Regions from separate parts of the Novosphingobium panipatense genome, predicted to be linked through region 3. Evidence: riboswitches for the same ligand, from Rfam matches in the RefSeq annotation. Region 3 holds a riboswitch; each other region holds the start of a gene.
What was found. A riboswitch is a leader RNA that binds a small molecule or an ion and turns the genes downstream of it on or off. The one in region 3 is predicted to bind cobalamin.
Positions count from the first base shown of each region.

Region 1 (2,264 bases), on a different contig from region 3:
GCTCCCAGAACATCGGCTGCGGCCGGCGCGCCAGCGACCCGTCGCACGTGAAGGAGAACTGGCACCCGGTCGATCGCTCCGACCCCTGGTAGACGACGCCGCACACCGTGCCGGGATAGGCGGGATGAGCCACCCGGTTGAGCACGACCTGCGCGACCGCGCGCTGGCCTGCGTCGGGCTCACTCGCCGCTTCATAGTAGATCGCCGCCGTGAGGCACTGGAGCGCGCGGGTGCGATCGACGCCGGACCTGTCGATAAAGAGGGGGCGGGCGAAAGGCAGCGGGCCGCTTGCCCGATCGTCCGCGTCCGAATGGATGCCCTCGCCGATCTGCAGAGGGCGCGTCTCCGCTTCAAGATAGTAGAAGGCGGAGCCCGGAAAACTTGCACCGGCCTGCTCGAAAGGCATCGGCTGCGGGTCCGATTCGGAAAGCGCGGCGTCAGCGACGGCGAAGCGCCCCCAGTCATCGCCCCACTCATCGGGCGCCGCGAAGGCGGGCAGCGCGACCGTCATGGCCGCCGTCATGACGTAGATCCAATGTCGCTCACGCCCGCGTGGACGCCGTCCGACCGGCCGGGCGCGGCGCGGATACCGTGCGGCGAAGTCACGGGGCCTCTGGACCACGAGCTGCTCGCGCTCCATCCGATGCGCCTCTGCGGCGTCTCGTTCGGTGGAGGCGGGGGGAGCAGGCACGCGTTTCCTTTCAATCTCGAGCGTCGCCTACTGCAAGTGGCCGGATGGCGCATCCTGCCGTTTCGGAGCCGTCCCGTTGCGGTACAGGGTGGCTCCTATCAGCAAAGGTTTACGATTTGCTCCAAAGCGGCCGCCTCTTTGCGCGGCGGGAATGCGGCACCGCCGGAGCGGCTTGCCAAGTGGGCGGCGCACGACTATCCGCGCGCTCACGTCATGGGTGCCTGCAAGGGCCTAAGAGGGAAGCCGGCTGCAATTGCCGGCGCTGCCCCCGCAACTGTGACCGGGGAGGGGCCTTCAACAAGCCACTGGCCGCAGGCCGGGAAGGTGAGGGCGCACCGGCGATCCGGAAGCCAGGAGACCTGCCCGCTGACGGTCGTTCCGCAATCGGACGGGGTGTACCGGTTGCAGCGAGCGTGTCGCGCCGAAAGGTCCGGCTCGCACGCCTCCGCCATGAACGGCAAGAGCACGTTCAAGGTCGGGAGGCCACATGAAGTACCTGTTTATGCTTGCCACAGCGCTCACGATGGCGCCTGTTGCCCAAGCGGAAGAGATGGCGCCCGCTGATGGTGGGCGCTCCGATATCGTCGTGACCGCCACGCGTGAGCCAACGCCGCTGACCCAGGTGGGCCAGTCGGTGAGCGTCGTCACCCGCGACGAGATCGAGCGCGTTCAGGCGATTTCGGCCACGGACGTCCTCTCCCGCCTTCCGGGCAGTTCGGTGGTGCAGTCCGGCGGCTTTGGCCAGCCGTCGAGCGTCTTCATACGCGGTGCCGAGAACGCGCAGTCGCTCGTGCTCATCGATGGCGTGCGCATCAACGATCCGGGCGACGTGGGGGGCGGGTTCGATTTCGGAGCCTTACCGATCGCGCAGTTCGATCGTGTCGAGGTGGTGCGCGGCGCATCCGGCGTGCTGTGGGGGAGCCGCGCGGTGGGAGGGGTCATCAACCTTATCACGGCCGAGCCGACGGAGGAATGGAGCGCGCGTGGGCAGGCCGAGTACGGCTGGCGCGATCGCAGGCAGGCGAACGTGTCGGCCTCCGGGCTTGTCGGCCCCGTCGGGGTGGTTCTCGGTGCCAACTGGATGAAGGGCGACGGCTTCTCCGCGTTCAACGAGCGGCGCGGCGGGACGGAGAAGGACGGCTTCGAGAGCCGGAACGCCAATGCGCGCCTCTCGCTGGAACTGGCTCCCGGGCTTTCGGCGGATGCGGGCGGGTTCTACACCAAGGCGAATTACGATTACGACGCGTCCGGCGCCGACGCGCTGCACGTCGGCCTGAAGCGGGATACCCTGGGCTACGCGAACCTGCGTTATGCCGATGCCGCCGGTCGCCTCAGCGCGCGCTTCGGCTACGGCCTCAACGACACCCGCCGGGTTTCGGACGATGCGGTCTTCGGCCCGTACGAGACCAACGGCCGGACCGAGCGGCTGGAAGCGCAGGCCAGCTTCACGCCGTTGGAGATGGCCAGCCTCCTCGTCGGCGGGGAAACCGAAAAGCAGACGTTTGACGACAACTACGGCGCGGGCGATTCCACCCGTATCAACAGCATCTTCGGCAACCTGACTCTGCGTCCG
Region 1 covers NZ_FXUI01000001.1:184,693-186,956, forward strand. The annotation lists gene QOL62_RS00855 (cell wall hydrolase) at 1-691, opposite strand, end outside; cobalamin riboswitch at 893-1,070, shown strand; gene QOL62_RS00860 (TonB-dependent receptor domain-containing protein) at 1,179-2,264, shown strand, end outside.
Region 1: linked by a shared signal. The riboswitch ahead of QOL62_RS00860 (TonB-dependent receptor domain-containing protein) and the one ahead of QOL62_RS04290 (TonB-dependent receptor) in region 3 are both predicted to bind cobalamin.

Region 2 (2,264 bases), on a different contig from region 3:
TGAGGGTAAGGCCGGTCAGGGGCATGAAGCGCACCTGTCCGTAGACGCTGTTGGTATCCGCCTTCTGCGGGACCAGAGCATAGGGTGTTGTGTTGTTGCCGGGGGAGGCGGTGGTCATCCGCTGCTCTTCGCGTTCAGCCCCGAATACGACCGCGAGCTGGTCCGCTGCATGGTACGTCCCTTGATATTCCCACCGGCGGACGCGGCCGTGAGCGTCGAAGGTGAGCTGGCGAATGGAACGGGCGGGGTCATAGTTCCGCCGGTCGGTTTCAGTCTGGAGCACGGCGACCCGGTTCGAGAGCTTGCCGTCGAACAGCGCGAAGTTAAGCCCGGCATAGCCGGACCACTCCTGCGTCGTGCCAAAGGCGGCGGAATCGCCGTTGAAGGCATCGAAATCGTTGCTTGCGTCCGACCAGTACCCGCGCAGGTCGAGCGCTACGCCGGGCGCCAGCCTGATGGTGGCCGTGCCGCTGGCGGCCTGCCGGGAGTAGCCATCGTCCTCGGTTCCGTTGGCTCGCGCTGAAATGCCGTTCGTTGTGAAGGTGGAGCCGGCGAGGCGCCAGTCGATGGCTTCACTGGTGCCGCCGACTCCCGCCCGGGCAGAGACGGTCTCGTGCGTTCCGGTTTCAAAGGCGGCGCTGCCTTCCAGCGCTTTCTGTGGTCTGCGCGTGGTGACGTTGACCACGCCGCCGATGGCATCGCTGCCCCACAGGATGGATTGCGGGCCGCGCAGGATCTCGATGCGGTCGATATCGTCCAGGAAGAGGTTGGTGAAGCCATACCCGCCGCTTGTGGCCGATGGATCGGCAAGGCGCATCCCGTCGATGACCATCACGGTCTGTCCGGCATCGGCACCGCGAACCCGGAGAGACGTCGCCGTGCCGTAGCCGCCGTTGCGGGACAGGCTCACGCCGGGTGTGCGCAACAGGATGTCGGTCACGGCGATGGGCTGTGCCTGTATGATGGCCGCCTCGTCCAGGACGGTGACGCTGGAAGCGTTCTGCTCCTGTGCAACAGGCGTGCGGAAGGCTGTGACGATGATGTTCCCGTCCGCAGCATCCTCCTCCGCCCGGGCGGGCGCAGCGTGGAGAGCGGAGAAGGCGAGCAGGGTCGCCAGTGTTCGTGTATGGCGCAAGATGAAGTCCCTTCTTGCAAACGGCGTCGAACCCGCCGGGCGGCCGTCACAAGGGAGCGTGCGCGAAGAGTCCCGCGAAGCAGGCACGGCGTGACGCTCCCCTGCACGGACAAACCGGCAAGGCAGTTGCTGTCGTTGCGCGAGGGATGACCCTCACCGGAAGGGAGGGCCCTCGAACACCCGGTGCACCCTGCCCGGATGAAGAACGACTGCGTCAGGCAGGTCTCCTGGCTTGCGGGTCAGCGCCGTTCCGGCCGCCTTCTCAGGACCGATGATCCCAATGGCAAATGGCTGGATGGCTCGCCGCTTACAGTTGCAGGGGCAGCCCCGGGGTTTTCACCCGGGTTCCCTTTTGATCCTCTCTCGAGGAACCTGTCGCGGCGCGGCTACTACTTCACGCCCGCGGTGTGCGCAAGTGGTCGTGCCGCCAGGCAACGGCGATATCGCCGGGCCAGCTTCCGAGCCCTGTCGCAGCGAGGGACACGGCTCCCTGCATCGGTCGGGTCAGAGCCATTTCAGCGTGCGAAAGCGCCAGAACAGAAGGACGCAGATGACCACGATGACAATCAGCACCAGAGGATATCCATAGCGCCACGAAAGCTCGGGCATGTAGCGAAAGTTCATGCCGTAGATGCCGGCGATGGCGGTCGGCACCGCAAGGATCGCCGCCCAGGCGGCAAGCTGGCGGGTAATGGCGCCGGTCCGTTGCTGCTCCAGAAGGTTGCTGAATTCAAATACGGAATTGATCACTTCCCTGAGCGCTTCCGCCATGGCCTGCACCCGCCGAACATGATCGTTCACGTCGCTGAAGTAGGGGCGGGCATCCGGATCGATGCAGGGCAGCTCGCTGCGGACGAACTTGGCGGCGACCTCGCCCATGGGGATGAGCACCCGCTGAAAACGGATGAGTTCACGGCGCAGGCTGAAAATGCGGATGATCTCGTCACGGCCCAGGAAGTTGTCGACCGTGCGCCGCTCCATCGCGAGGGTATCTTCCTCGATCGTCTCGATGATTGGAAGATAGCCGTCGACGATATAGTCGAGAATGGCGTGCAGCACGTAACCCACGCCGTTCTGCAGCATGCTGGGCTTCTGCTCCAGCTCGCCGCGCAGCTTTGAGAACTCCCGT
Region 2 covers NZ_FXUI01000011.1:21,933-24,196, reverse strand. The annotation lists gene QOL62_RS14675 (TonB-dependent receptor plug domain-containing protein) at 1-1,135, opposite strand, end outside; cobalamin riboswitch at 1,336-1,526, opposite strand; gene corA (magnesium/cobalt transporter CorA) at 1,640-2,264, opposite strand, start outside.
Region 2: linked by a shared signal. The riboswitch ahead of QOL62_RS14675 (TonB-dependent receptor plug domain-containing protein) and the one ahead of QOL62_RS04290 (TonB-dependent receptor) in region 3 are both predicted to bind cobalamin.

Region 3 (2,264 bases):
CGCCGGCCGCGATTGCCGTAGCTGTAGCCGTAGGCGGCAAAAGCGTCACGGTTGGCATCGGTGAGTTGCCCGGAAAGCGCCGTGGTCACGGCATCGTCGAACAGGCTCAACTCCGCGCGGACGAGGCCGTAGAATGCCTTGTTTCGGTAGTATGAGCCGGGCGTATCGATTGTGGTGATGACCGGATAGCCACGCACGACCGGCGAGGAGTCGTCGATCGCCTGATCGTTGAGGTCGGCCTTGGTATAGCTGTAGCGAGCAACGGCGGTGACCTTGAAGTCCGGCGTCGGCGTCCAGTTCAGCTTGCCCGACAGTCCGAGACTGTCGGAACCCAGATCGCGGTCTCCCGCAGGAGCGGTCGGATAGCCCTCGGTGGTGAGATAGCTACCGGATAGGGCGTAGTCGAATGTATCGCCCACAATACCCGCAGCGCGACCTGCCGTCGAAACCGTGCCGAATGAGCCACCCTCCACACGCGCGGTGAAGCCGGGCGCTTCGCGTCCCGAAAGCGTGGTATATGTGACGACGCCGCCTATCGCATCCGAACCATAGAGCGACGACTGCTGGCCGCGCAGGACTTCGACGCGGGCGGCTTCATCGGCGATGAGGGTGCCGAAATCAAATTCCCCGTGGAACGGGTCGGACGCCTTGATGCCATCGATGAAGACCAGCACATGATTGCCTTCCGAACCGCGGATGCGGATCTGGGTCAGGCCGCCGATCGCACCCGTCCGATTCACGGCGACGCCGGGAACGTCGCGCAGGACGTCGGACAGGACCCGCGTCTGGCGATTCTCAAGTGCTTCGCTGTCCAGAACCGTAATGGAGGAGCCGATCAGGTCGGCCGGAATGGCATCGCCCGAACGCGATGCGGTAACGACGATGTTCGTGTCGTCCGTCGCGCCGGTTTCGGCCAGCGCCGGCGTTGCCGCCAAGAGTGGGATCAGGGAAACAAAAGTCTTGGTCACGGCTGTTAAGCCTCCGCACGCCGAGCAACGTCAGGGCAGGGGCGTGCCGCCGGCAGCCCGTCAGCCGGTGAGGCAAACGGACGAACGAACGGTCGGCGCACGCCCACGGGCGGGCGCATGTCGCCCGCGATCGCGCACCGATGCGGCCCCGCCGCAAGGTTCGTCGCTCAGACGGAGATTGACCGTGCCGTGACCATCCCCTGGATCAAGGCAAGAGCGACCGGTGCGCTGGCAGGTCTCCTGGCTTGCGGGTCATCGCTTGATGCACGGCCTTCCCGGATCTCGCATCTTCATGCGTTCGATCCAGTGACCTGTCTGCCGATGGCACGGCCGACAATGTGCACTTCGCTCACCGCTCACAGTTGCAGGGACAGCCTCGGATTGGGATGGCGTGAACCATCCGCACCGCGTTCCCGTTTTAAGTCCTCTCGGACACCAGCGCGATCATGAACGTCCGCACACGCGAACATTCGCCGCCGCTCATAGGGCGCTGTGCGAGGAAAGCCAATCGCAGAATGCATCGTTCGGGCACGCCCAGACGATACGATGGTATGGCAATCGCCTGCGCGGCGAAATCGAGCGCTTGTCGCCCCTGAATATAAAGAACGCAGGGACGTGTTTGCCGGGAAGAGGCTGGCGGACAGGGTGGGATTCGAACCCACGGTGAGCTTGCACCCACGGCGGTTTTCAAGACCGCTGCCTTAAACCACTCGGCCACCTGTCCGCATACCGTCTAGTCCTGCCGATCCTGCACTTTCGTCGGTTCGCCATCAAGATGGAACCGCTTGGTGCGCGTCGCCTTCTGTGCCTTCCCTTCGGGGCTGGCGCTTCGGGAGACAGATAGGCCGGGTACTCTTCGGTCTGTCTGATGGTTGAGTGCCCTAGCTGTTTTTGCGGAGCATACAAGGTCTGTCCGCCACTGCTCGAAGCAATTGCGTCGATATCTTCCAAATCTCACCGAGAGGACAGGGGGGCAGGTGGGTATGCGCTGCCGGAATCAAGGCAGCCGCTGTACGCGTGTCATGCGACGGTAGGCCTTTTATGATGCGGCAAAAAAGCCCCGTCCTTCGGGGGATCGGGTTGAAGCCGAAGAACGGGGCGCAGGTGGTGTAAGGACGACTTGGTCTGCTGGACTACCCCCCTGAAGGGACAAGCTCCAGAACGCCGGCTAGCTGTTCTCCTTGATTGTACCACGCGTTGCTTTGAGCGGCTTCTTCTCTCATCTTCGCAAGTTGACGCTCTGCCTCGCCGTGGGAATTGGCGTACAGTACTCTGACGACATACAACTGGTCATGC
Region 3 covers NZ_FXUI01000002.1:286,146-288,409, reverse strand. The annotation lists gene QOL62_RS04290 (TonB-dependent receptor) at 1-968, opposite strand, end outside; cobalamin riboswitch at 1,182-1,423, opposite strand; tRNA gene QOL62_RS04285 (tRNA-Ser) at 1,603-1,692, opposite strand; gene QOL62_RS04280 (energy transducer TonB family protein) at 2,102-2,264, opposite strand, start outside.